Linked DNA regions of Fulvivirga ulvae. The protein of the gene in region 1 interacts with the protein of each later gene in a pairwise test. Links are inferred from orthologs where the notes say so. Each region holds a gene or a part of one and is shown on either strand. Other genes may lie near its edges. The genes, in order: dnaB and dnaA.

Evidence for each region.
Region 2: the proteins of dnaB (region 1) and dnaA interact in binary tests that used the Escherichia coli proteins (3 or more experiments, as listed by UniProt). The link is inferred for Fulvivirga ulvae from one-to-one orthologs.

What each region holds. Positions count from the first base shown.
Region 1 is NZ_CP089981.1:5,992,568-5,995,603, forward strand. The notes cover bases 89-3,036. They hold dnaB (replicative DNA helicase), read right to left. Parts: upstream 2,373-3,036; coding sequence 804-2,372; downstream 89-803. Other genes in these bases: LVD17_RS25090 (DUF4890 domain-containing protein), read right to left, coding at 232-636; LVD17_RS25100 (UDP-N-acetylmuramate--L-alanine ligase), read left to right, coding at 2,728-3,036. UniProt on the Escherichia coli protein: The main replicative DNA helicase, it participates in initiation and elongation during chromosome replication. Travels ahead of the DNA replisome, separating dsDNA into templates for DNA synthesis.
Region 2 is NZ_CP089981.1:3,343,130-3,353,075, reverse strand. What follows is about bases 2,437-5,412. They hold dnaA (chromosomal replication initiator protein DnaA), read right to left. Parts: upstream 4,646-5,412; coding sequence 3,227-4,645; downstream 2,437-3,226. Other genes in these bases: LVD17_RS14135 (methylmalonyl-CoA mutase family protein), read left to right, coding at 4,913-5,412; pdxR (MocR-like pyridoxine biosynthesis transcription factor PdxR), read left to right, coding at 2,437-3,246. Also shown: LVD17_RS14155 (fatty acid desaturase family protein), read right to left, coding at 1-544; LVD17_RS14150 (pyridoxamine 5'-phosphate oxidase family protein), read right to left, coding at 966-1,694; more of pdxR, read left to right, coding at 1,780-2,436; more of LVD17_RS14135, read left to right, coding at 5,413-6,073; scpA (methylmalonyl-CoA mutase), read left to right, coding at 6,080-8,206; LVD17_RS14125 (CHAT domain-containing protein), read left to right, coding at 8,274-9,946. UniProt on the Escherichia coli protein: Plays an essential in the initiation and regulation of chromosomal replication. Binds in an ATP-dependent fashion to the origin of replication (oriC) to initiate formation of the DNA replication initiation complex once per cell cycle.

The DNA.
Region 1 (3,036 bases):
CCCTCCTGCCACAAAGTCTGTATCCTGATCTCGCTTCTCTTCTACTTCACATACCTTACAATGGAATCGTTTGTTAAATAAAGATAATGAAAAGCACGATACCTTAATGGGCAGATCAAAATATCTGGGAATTATATTTAATACTAAACGCACTCGAATGATCCAATAAAATAAAAAAGTCATGCTGAACATCTCAACATGACTCAAGGTTATTTGTTATTAACAATTCATTTAATCAATCCCGCCATCATCTCTCTCCTGCCGGTCATCATTTTGCCAACGGGTCTTCATTTCATTATACCACTCAGTCTTTACACGGGCTAATTTCGCATATTGGTTTTCATCCAGAACGTCCTGTAATTCGCTCATTTGTTCATTCCAGTTTTCTTCCAGCTCCTCCCATTTGTTCTCCTTGCTCTCCTTTTCCATGAAAACTTCTTCACGTTTTTCCACATATTTGAGGTTGATCTCCCTCACATCCTCCAGTTGATCACCATTAAGTTTCAGGTTACTTTTCATCCAATTGGTCTGTTTGGAAGCCGTCTTTTCAATCCTTTTTTCTATCTGATCTTTATTTTGCGCCATAGCAAACATCGGCAGAAGCAATGCCAGCACAATAAGCTTTAATGTTTTCATAATTTAAATATCATTTTGTTCAACTTATACAGTAGTTGAACGCAAACGACATACCGGAATAGCAGTAACCGGTTAGTACAGCTAAATAACCGGCAAGCTAAAAATATCACTAAAAGCAGTGAACTGCAGATCAAGAACTGTAGATCAGAAATTGTAAATTTTAGAATTTAGAAAGGGGCATCTTCGTCGCCATCATCAAAGCTCCCAAAACTTCCGCCGGAGCCTCCCTTATCTTCATTCAGGCGACTTCCCAAAGTTATCGTACCTGCAGAATCATCAAACTCAGAAGGAATGCCTCCACCTGAAGGGAAATCTCCTCCTGAAAAACCACCAGTGTCAAGATCGGCAAACTTGGTGAACTTACCGATAAACTTAAGTGGGACATTCTCAAGAGAACCGTTTCTGTGCTTGGCTATGATAACCTCTCCCATTCCAATAGTAGGCATACCATTTTCATCCTCGGTAATGCCATAATATTCCGGTCTGTAGAGGAACATTACCATATCTGCATCCTGCTCAATAGAACCCGATTCCCTCAAATCAGATAGTTGAGGTCTTTTGTCTCCGCCCCGCGTTTCCACGGCCCGGCTTAACTGGGAAAGCGCAATTACCGGTACGTTAAGCTCCTTGGCAATTCCTTTCAATGCCCTTGAAATAGACGCAATCTCTTGCTCACGGTTACCACCTCCTTTAGAACTGTCACCGCTCATCAACTGCAGGTAGTCGATTACTATCAGTTGTATATCATGCTGCGCTTTGAGCCTTCGACACTTAGCCCTTAGTTCCAGAATGGATAGTGCAGGAGTATCATCGATGAAAATGGGCGCATTACTTAATTTATTCGTTTTGTGGATAAGCTGTTCCCACTCATAGCCCGCCAGATTACCTTTTTTAATTTTTTCACTTTCAAGTTCTGCCTCGGCAGAGATAAGCCTGTTTACCAACTGCACGGAAGACATCTCCAGGGAGAATATAGCTGCTGCATGGTTAAATTCTACGGCCGCATTACGTAAGGCAGAAACCACAAAAGCCGTTTTACCCATCGCAGGACGGGCAGCAATAATAATGAGATCTGACCGCTGCCAACCTGATGTAACCCTGTCGAGGGCTGAGAACCCACTCGGCACACCGGTTAGCCCGTCTTTGTGGTTTTTTCTTTCCTCCAATTCCTGGATAGCCTGAGCCATCAGGGACCGCATATTGTCGAAATTTTTTCTGATGTTAGACTCGGAGATCTCAAACAGTGCCTGCTCCGTCTTATCAAGTAGCTGAAAAACATCGGAGGTGTCTTCGTAAGCATCGTGCTGGATCTCGGATGCAACACGGATAAGCTCGCGCTTGATAGACATCTCGGTGACTATCCTGGCGTGGTACTCAACGTTGGCAGCCGAGCTCACTTTAGATGTAAGTTCTGCTATGTAATATGAACCGCCCGCCATCTCCAGCTTGCCATTCTTCCTTAGCTGGTTCGCTACGGTTCGCATATCCACAGGCTCAGAATTGTTGAATAATTCAACGATTGCCCTGTAAATTTCCTTGTGAGCATCCGAATAAAAACTGTCAGGCTTAAGGATATCAATAACAGTAGTAAGTGCGTCTTTTTCAAGCATTAATGCACCAAGTACCGCATCTTCCAAATCCAGCGCCTGCGGGGGTAATTTCCCGAGCCCCTCATTCATGTCTACCGTTAATCTGTTAGACTTATGACCTACCCGCAGCGATGACTTGTTTTCCATGTAATAACTAGTAGTTAATTGTAGTGGTTGTTGTAATAATTGATTGGCAACTCAAACGTAAAAATAAAAATGGGTTCTAGCAATTTCGTTAATTCCAGCTCCCACTTTTTGAGTAGTGCACACAAAACATTTGCCTATATAGAATACAACTAAAAAATGGGTAAGGATTGAACAGGTTTTCAGATTTATCCACACCCTTTATCCACATCAATCCAACAAAATTGTGGAAAAATCAATTCATTATTCACAAAATAATAATTTATCCACACAGTTATCAACATACCGTTAAAGATAAAAATTGTATCCCCGTTTTATATTTTTTATCTTATTTTTGGCCATTAATCTTAAGCACTCAATGGATAGTAACTCACAGAATATACACTTTATCGCCATAGGTGGCAGCATCATGCATAATCTTGCCATCGCTTTACACAAAAAAGGATATAATATCAGCGGTTCAGACGATGAGATCTTCGAACCCTCAAAAAGTAAATTGGGGAAGCATGGCCTTTTACCCAAAGAAGAGGGTTGGAATCCTGACAGGATCACTACCGATCTGGATGCTGTGATCCTGGGGATGCATGCAAGAAAGGACAACCCTGAACTGCTAAGAGCTAAAGAGCTTGGGATAAAAATATATTCATTCCCGGACTATCTTTATGAG
Region 2 (9,946 bases), 2.6 Mb from region 1 along the record:
CGTAATCCTTTCTAAATACCCATGAAAGTGAAGCAAATCCATATAGAAAGAAAGCATAAAAATGCTGATACTTCATGATTGGTTTATGGTCATCCTGAGGAGACACCCTTACTAATCCCGGCGCTACATCCAGATCTTCGTCATGGCCGGGTATATTGGTAAAAGTATGGTGCACCTGGTTATGTGTGATCGTCCACACATAGGGATTTGCACCAATAATATAAAAGCTGCCACTCATTAACTTATTTATTCTGCGGCTCGATGAGTAAGAACCATGAATGGCATCGTGAGAAACGTTAAATCCTATGAAAGCCTGAACCATACCTATAAGAATTGCCAGGATCAACATTATGGACAGACTGAATCCTCCAAATAAGATTAACAGGTATAACCCTACTAAAGCCCCAAGGAAAAAAATTGATTTAGACACCATAGCTGTATTGGCATTTTTACTAATGTTGTTAGTCTTGAAATACTCTTCAACCTCCTGTTTTACTTCAGCATAAAATCCGGGTTGTTTTCTTCCGTTGAATTTAACTTTCATATAAATCTTTTAATGTAATTTTTTGACTCTCAACAGAACCTATTTTGGTTCCATCCCAAAAATTCGGCAATGACTCCAAACCATAAATCTAACTTTAAACCAACTGCAAACGAAGTAATTGTTCAACTTTCACACTAAGCAGTACGTCCAAGGTTCCTTTATAGTGTTTAACTGATTAATTTAGGTATTATTCTAATTTAATCATAAATAAGATTTGCATCGCCAGATCTTAGGAGGCAGTCGCTTAAGAATTGCTTTGAAAAGCCTGATCAATTTTAGCGGATGCGTATGCTATGTGCCAACAGCCTCTGTCAAAAAAACGTTCGTATTAATCCCTGTTGGATGAGCTAAAGAGATGAAAAGCAAAAAAAATCCCCACCAGACATATCTCTGGTGGGGACAGGTTTGATCAGGCATCTTTCTATTTGTACCATGACGCATTACTCAATGTATGTCCATTATCATTTCTGAAATAATCTGCCAGACTGAAGCCCTGATCGTTTGTAGAAACATATTTCCGTACTGAATCAGAAATTTTAACGTTCGGTTTTAGCAAATCATCTTTAACAGGACTCCCAATACCCATACCTAACGGAACCACACCGGCCCATATATCCAGGTCATAATCTTCCTTATCATCTTTAGGTGGGCCTGTTCTAATCTTTGCAGAAGCCTGCTCCATTTCAATAGCCAACACAGTGGTAGCTTTTAACTCGTTGGCATTTGGAGGCCTTACTTCTTGCCACCGGCCCTCGATCAGGTGTTCGGACATCACGTACAGGGCATGATCTTTATCCTCGTCAGCCACTACCCGGGCTGTACCAAACACCACAACAGATCTGTAGTTCATAGAATGGTGAAAGGCAGAGCGGGCCAGTACTAACCCGTCCACATGGCTTACAGCAAGGGTCATGGGCACACCCTCTTTAAGGTTTTTGATCATTCTGCTGGTAGTGGCTCCATGTATATACAGTTGATTTCCTTCCCTTCCATAAAATGTGGGGATAATCATCGGGCGCCCATCAACCACGAAGCTGATGTGACACAAAAAGCCTGCATCAAGTATTTCATAGACGGTTGACTTGTCATAATGGCCTCTTTCCGGGACTCTCTTTACCTTATTTCTGGTTGTTACTTCAAATTGCTCCATAAGAAATTGTGTTTAACTTTTGTAAAACTAACGACCAAACGGAGTATCTTTGGGTTCCATTTTTAAGTTATCAATGGGTCCGGTTATGTTTCCATGGAAAACAGTTATCAGGTTAGACGGCAGCTCAGGCACTCCCTTGTACCTGCAAATAACAAATGCCATAGTACGCGAGATCACCAGTGGTCGCCTGGCTAAAAGCACCAAAATGCCCGGCACCAGGGCTATGTCTGATACTTTAGTAGTAAACAGAAAAACCGTGGTACAGGCTTATGACGAGCTAATGGCACAGGGGTGGCTTGAGTCCTTTCCATCGCGTGGAACTTTTGTATCAGGGAAGCTCCCCATAGTTAAGCCTCATGTACTGAATGCCGATGAAAATACGACAGGCTCTGAAACATTGCGTATAAAATCGACCGGTTTTGCTAATTATAAGGTTAAGCCCAAACATACAATAGAAATCAACTCGGGCACACCCGACCCCCGGCTTGCTCCTATCGACTGGATATATAAGGAGTGTCGCTCATTATCCGGCAGCAGTTATGGTAAGCATTTTCTGAAGTATGGCGATGCCCGGGGCGACGAAAAGTTGCGAACCTCTCTAAGCCAATATCTCTCCGAAACCCGTGGCATGAATATCAGTAAGGATAATATCCTGATCACACGAGGGAGCCAGATGGGCATCTATATGATCTTAAATGTGCTCCTCAATGAAAACGACGTGGTGGTAGTAGGCCATAGCAGTTATGATTCGGCAGATTGGAGTATTGAGCATCTCGGGGGCAAATTGAAACGCATTGATGTAGATGAATACGGGCTCGATATTGGTGCATTGGAAAACCTTTTAAAAACTACAAAAGTGAGTGTGGTATACATTACCCCACACCATCATTATCCCACTACAGTTACCCTGTCTGCCAATCGGAGGATACAGCTGCTCGAATTAGCCTTGAAATACAATTTTGCCATTATAGAAGATGATTACGATTATGATTTCCACTACAGTAGCAGTCCGCTGCTTCCTCTTGCAAGCCTCAATCACCATGAACATGTCATCTATATTGGCTCTTTCAGCAAGATATTCGCTCCGGCCATCCGGATTGGCTATGTGGTGTCATCCCGTAGGATCATAGACGAGCTCAGCAAGATCAGGGGCATCATTGACAGACAAGGCGACCCGGTGATGGAGCATGTGCTGGCCCTGGCCATTGAAAACGGGGAACTTCAACGGCACCTAAAGAAAACTCTTAAAATATACCTTTTGAGAAGGAATCTGATTTGCAGGCTCCTAACAGAAAGGCTCGGTGACCATATTGAATTTAAAGTACCGGAAGGAGGCATGGCAGTTTGGGTGAAATTCCGTAATGGACTAAAACCTGATGCCAGAACTTTGATAGATGATTGTTTAAAAAAGGGAGTTTACCTCAATGTAAATCATGATTTTATTGATAACCTCAATGCCATGCGGCTGGGGTTTGCGTCTATAAATGAAGAAGAGATAAATGCGGCTATAGACATTCTGGCCGGGGCCATTATTACACCGCCCGCATCTTGAGCTTTTTCTTCAATTCTTCTACGGAGGCCTTAAATGAAGCATTGGTATCCATCATATCATTGACAGACTGTACAGCATGTATAACTGTACTATGATCGCGACCTCCAAAATGATAGCCGATGGCTTTTAAGGAATGGTTAGTGTATTCCTTTGAGAAATACATAGCTACCTGCCGCGCTATCACAATTTCCTTTTTACGGATCTTGTCTTTTAAGGAGGCTATTTCAACTTTAAAAAATTCTGCAACAGTCTTTTGTATGTAGTCAATACCTACTTCTGTTTCTATATCATGAACGATATTCTTCAGGGTTTGCTTGGCAAGTTCCAGGTCAATATCCACACGATTTAAAGAAGCATGTGCTATCAAAGAGATCAGTACGCCTTCCAACTCTCTGATATTGGTATCAACACTGTAAGCCAGGTATTCTATCACGTTTTCAGGTATGTATATACCATCCGACTGCATCTTACGCTGGATAATTGCCACCCGTGTTTCATAATCGGGCTGTTGCAAATCTGCGGTCAGCCCCCATTTAAACCTGGACAGCAGCCTTTCCTGCAAGCCTTTCAGGTCACGGGGAGGACAGTCGCTGGTCATCACGATCTGCTTACCAGCCTGGTGCAGGTGATTGAAGATATGAAAGAATATTTCCTGAGTTCTTTCCTTACCAGCAAGAAACTGTACATCATCTATAATGAGTATATCCACCTGCATGTAAAAGTTCTGAAACTCCTGCGCCTTATTGTTCCTCAGGGCGTCAATAAACTGATTGGTAAATTTTTCTGATGAAACATATAAGACAAAGCGATCAGAAAGATTATTCTTGATCTCATTACCAATAGCCTGTACCAGATGTGTCTTACCAAGGCCAACACCGCCGTAAAGCATAAGCGGGTTAAAGGAAGTTACCCCCGGCTTTTGAGCCACGGCATAACCCGCCGACCTCGCCAGCCTGTTACAATCACCCTCAATATATGAATCGAATGTATTATTGGGATTTAGCTGAGACTCCTGATACAGAGAGTCTACCGACTTCAACTGAAAAGGAGAAATATACTCGTCTTTACCATTACTGGCATTGTAATTTCTTGAAGGTGTGCGGTTTGGCAGGCTAACAGATAAAGGTGAGGATTTGCTGTTCCCCCTATCTACTATAACCGAATATTCCAGACGAGCTTTCGGCCCCATAACTGCTATAATAGCTTTTTTCAGTACATGCACATAATGTTCTTCAAGCCATTCGTAGAAAAACTGACTCGGAACCTGAATAGTCAAAATATCGTCCGCGCATTTTAAAGGCACGATTGGCTGAAACCAAGTGTTGAAACTTTGCTCCGCCACGTTATCCTTGATTACCCGCAGACAATCACTCCAAACCGTTTCGCAATCAATGTGCATGTATTGTAATTCTATAAGATTGGTAAATCTCCAAACCCTCTAAGAGAAAAGGGTAACAAATTTGTGAAAAAAATCACGAACATGAAAGCGCTCTATAGCTCTATTTTTCAAAGATTTTACACTTATTTTTCCCAAACCAATAAAAGAATACGAATTCTTTAAAATGTATAATTGAATTACCTACGCGGGTAATAATATTATCTTCGCTCACTTCTCATAAGTAATCCAAAACAATTAACTTTACCTTATAACCTTACATATATATTAATGAGTGAACGACAAGAAAATTTATTTATTGACTTTAAAAACTCTCCAAAAGAGGACTGGATAAAAAAAGCCACCTCTGACCTGAAAGGGGAAGATGTTTTTGAAAAATATAACTGGAATTTTAACGACAAAATCACCCTTGAGCCCTACTATGACGAAAGCGATCTGAAATCCATTAAAGGAATTGAAAAATTTCAGAACAGGCTTATTTTAAAAGAAAACCCTACGGGTGAGAACCGGTACTGGGAGAACCTCCAAAAAATAATTGTAAACGACTCTAAAGCAGCAAATAAGCAAGCACTGGAAGCCCTCAATAACGGTGCTGACGGCCTCATTTTTGACCTGACTCATACACAAAATGTCTTACTTACCGATTTGCTTTATGACATTTTATTAGACTATTGCAGTGTTTCCTTCGTAGTGGGAGCCGACTTTAAACAGCATTTATATAACTACACTGACTTAATTGACGATAGGGGCATCGATCACCAAAGTATATCGGGCATTATTTTTTTAAATGAGCCCAACCGGACCACTGGTAATTATCTCGAAGTATTCAAAGCTATCATTAATTTTCCCGGGCTGTCTCTGAACATTAGTTCCGGGGAAAAAGACATTTCAACCGCCATTGCCGACTTACTTCATACGGCTGTTTCGGTAATCAACACTTTGGATGCTGCTGAATTCGATATTCGTCAGATCACTTCAAAGATCTCTTTCAGTTCCCTGGTATCAAAAGACTACTTTGGTGAGATAGCTAAAACAAGGGCATTGAGGAGTCTGTATTTCCAGCTGAGCCACGCTTATAAAGCTGACGACTTTAACCCTGAAGACCTGCACATACATTGTGTTTCGCCTGCATGGGCAGAAGAAAAATATCAGCCTCATGCCAACATGCTAAAATCAACCACCGCGGCCATGTCTGCAATATTAGGAGGGTGCGACAGTCTGTTGACCGAGCCGGAAGACTATGGCAATACGCTCATGGTAAGGATCGCCCGTAATGTAAGTTCTATTCTAAAAGAAGAGTCTTATTTTAATAAAACCACTGATCCTGCCGCAGGGTCTTACTACCTGGAAGTACTTACCGATAAGCTGGCCCGGGAAGCCTGGCTTAAGTTTCAACAAAAAGTAAAACAGGAAAAAGAAAAGATACAATAACTCCATATGCAACCAGATTTTACCCATATAAAATATAATGAATTTACTCCAAAAAAGGAAAATTCACATCAGTCTACTACTACAGCATCTGCCGAAAAAATAGATATACAGTCATATTACTCAAAGAAAGATTTTGAAAAGCTTGAACATACCGGTTTCTCAGCGGGCATACCGCCTTACCTGAGAGGACCGTATTCAACCATGTATGCCGGCAGACCCTGGACTATACGCCAATATGCAGGTTTCTCTACAGCAGAAGAGTCCAATGCGTTTTACAGAAGAAACCTGGCAGCGGGCCAGAAAGGACTTTCTGTAGCATTTGATCTGGCTACACACCGTGGCTATGATTCTGACCATCCAAGGGTAGCCGGTGATGTCGGCAAAGCCGGGGTAGCCATAGATTCGGTGCTGGATATGAAGGTGCTCTTCGATCAGATCCCTCTCGATAAAATGTCTGTTTCCATGACTATGAATGGTGCCGTGCTGCCGGTGATGGCATTTTACATAGCTGCTGCCGAAGAGCAGGGTGTAAAACCTGAGCAGCTTAGCGGAACCATACAAAATGACATTCTAAAGGAGTTTATGGTAAGGAATACATACATATATCCTCCACTCCCATCCATGAAGATCATTGCCGACATTTTTGAATACACCTCCAGAAACATGCCCCGGTTCAACTCCATAAGCATTAGCGGGTACCATATGCAGGAGGCTGGTGCTACCGCGGACATAGAGCTTGCCTATACGCTGGCCGACGGAATGGAGTACCTCAGAACGGGAATTAATGCCGGTATGGACATCGATGTATTTGCTCCGCGCCTGTCATTCTTCTGGGCCATCGGCATGAACCATTTTATGGAAATTGCCAAAATGAGAGCGGGGAGGTTGCTCTGGGCAAAAATTGTGAAACAGTTTAACCCAAAAGATCCGAAATCAATGGCCTTAAGGACGCACTGCCAGACTTCTGGCTGGAGTTTAACGGAACAGGATCCTTATAATAATGTAACCCGCACCTGCGTTGAGGCTCTGGCAGCAGCATTAGGTCATACGCAATCATTGCATACCAATGCCCTGGATGAAGCCATAGCTCTGCCAACTGACTTTTCAGCCCGTATAGCTCGTAATACACAACTCTACCTTCAAAATGAAACCGGTATTACCCGCGTAGTCGACCCCTGGGGAGGCTCCTACTATGTTGAAAGCCTTACCGCCGAGCTTGTAGATAAAGCCTGGGCGTTGATTGAGGAGGTGGAAGAACTGGGAGGTATGGCCAAGGCCATAGAAAGCGGTGTACCCAAAATGAGGATTGAAGAAGCTGCAGCCCGAAAACAGGCCAGGATTGATTCCGGAAAAGATATTATTGTGGGTGTGAATAAATATCAAACTGATGAAGAACCGGACTTTGATATTCTGGAAGTGGATAACACCCGTGTGAGGAACCAACAAATAGAACGATTAAATAAACTTAAGGCTGAGCGTAATCAGGAAGAAGTTCAGGAATCACTTCGGGCTATAACAGAAACTGCGAAATCCGGCAATGGCAACCTGTTAGAGCTGGCGGTGGATGCTGCAAGAAAAAGAGCAACGCTGGGCGAGATTTCTGACGCCATGGAGGAGGTTTATGGTCGTCATAAAGCTACTATAAGATCAATATCAGGTGTATATTCAGGAGAAGCGAAAATGGACAACAACTTTAAAGAAGCTAAAGTACTCTCGGACAAATTTGCAGAAGAAGAAGGCAGAAGACCGCGAATAATGGTGGCCAAAATGGGTCAGGATGGCCATGACAGGGGGGCAAAAGTTATTGCTACCAGTTTTGCAGACCTTGGCTTCGATGTGGATATCGGACCATTGTTTCAAACTCCGGAAGAGGTGGCCCAGCAAGCCGCAGAAAATGATGTACACGTAATCGGAGCCTCCAGCCTTGCTGCAGGCCATAAAACACTGGTGCCTGAGTTGATCAATGCACTAAAAAAACTCGGCAGGGAAGATATCATGGTTATTGCGGGAGGTGTTATTCCTCCAAAAGACTATGACTATCTCTACAAAGCCGGAGTGAGCGGAATATTTGGGCCGGGAACAGTAATTGCCGAAGCAGCTAAGGACATCCTGAACAAATTATTGAAAAGCTAAAAAATTAATAATCTAAATCATTATATTTATATAGGAAAAACCTACCCTAAACTTAAATACACGTGTCATGGATTTTAATTTCAAAAGCTTGAAGACATGTATCGCCCTTGCACTTCTATTATCATTTTCTGTGGGTTATGCCCAGAATTGGGACAAATATCTCAACAAAGCTGATGCCCAATATGAAGAAGGCGACTATGTAAAAGCGAAGAAGACCTTAGCCAAATTCAAGAAAAAATTATCAAAAAAACTCGGCACCAATAACGAATACATGCCGCAATACTACCTTAGAGAAGCCCGGTTTAATTTGGCTGTGGGGGTACTTGTAGAGTTTGATAACAGCATTCAGCAGGCGCTGCAGGTCAGTATGGCTGTTAATGGAGAACATAGTGTAAAACATGCCAGAAACCAACTGGAAATAGCTGAGATCCTGGCACATTATGGCAACTATGTTAGTGCCCAGGAGCATGTAGAGGCAGCGGAGAAAACATTAAAATCGTCTGACCAGTTAGATGATAAAATGCAGGCACAAATAAATCTGACGCGTGCTGAAGTGCTCTCCGGGCAGGGTTATTACAGGCAGGCACTTTCGTTTATTAATAATCAGCTGGATTACTTCCAAAGCAGAGCGGTGCTGAAGGAGACTTATGTAGATGAATCAGGAAAACTAAAGACCAGGAGGCTTTCTGAAGAAGAGATAGGTGAGCGACTGGGTGACTACGCCACCTTACTGACCCTAAAAGCCAATACATTTCGAAAAAAAGGCAACTACAACAGTGCTGACAGCGCGTTTGTAAGGGCAGAAGAATGGATCAGTTCGAATCTGGGTAATACCAGTGTTTACTATATCAACAACCAGTTTTTACATGGCAAACTTCTGGTTGAAAATGGTATAGACGTAGAAAAGATGCCCAACAACATTAAGTTTGAAAAATCCTTATCAAACCTCAAAAGACAACACGAAGAATCGCATTACCTTGCTTTTGAACTTTTTGAGGCACTTTTAAAACAGTATTTGCTTAATGACAACAAAGCCAAATACCGTAATCTGAAGGTGGAGTATGAGAAGGCCATAAAGAGAAATTTCTCCAAAAGCAGCCTGCATTATCTCAACCTTGAAACCCTTGAATTTGACTCCAAGCTTGTTAAAGAAAGAACCAAAAATCTCGAAAACCAGGCCAATGCCATACTTGCCTCCACGCGGGCTCTCCCCAGAAACCACAAAAAGACCATTGATATACTGGATTTTCTGTACCGGCTGGCCAGACAAAACCAGAACTTTCTGGCGGCAGAAAAAAACCTCACTGATATCATAGAAATCAAGAAAGCATTGTATGGAGAAAACTCACCGGAATACCACCTGGCAAAAATTGAACTGGCGAATTACTACCTCGACTTTACCGACAAGATCAAAGAGGCCGAGAATATCTATAATGAAAGCTTCTTTAAAATCGTAAGCAAGGAGATCGACCCATGGCATAAAGATTATGTCAACATACTCAACCATATCTCTACTTTCTATGAAAATACTGATCAATATGCCAAAGCTTCTGCCACTCTTGACAAGGCTCTTGACGCTGCCCGCTCCAAATACGACGATCAGGATCCCGATTATGGTGTTGAGCTTAATGAAATAGCCAGGTTACAGATCAAACTGGGAGAGTACGACAAGGCACAGGAAAATATCAGCAAATCCACAGAAATACTGGAAAGGGAAAGACGTAATGAGAAGCGTGTAGC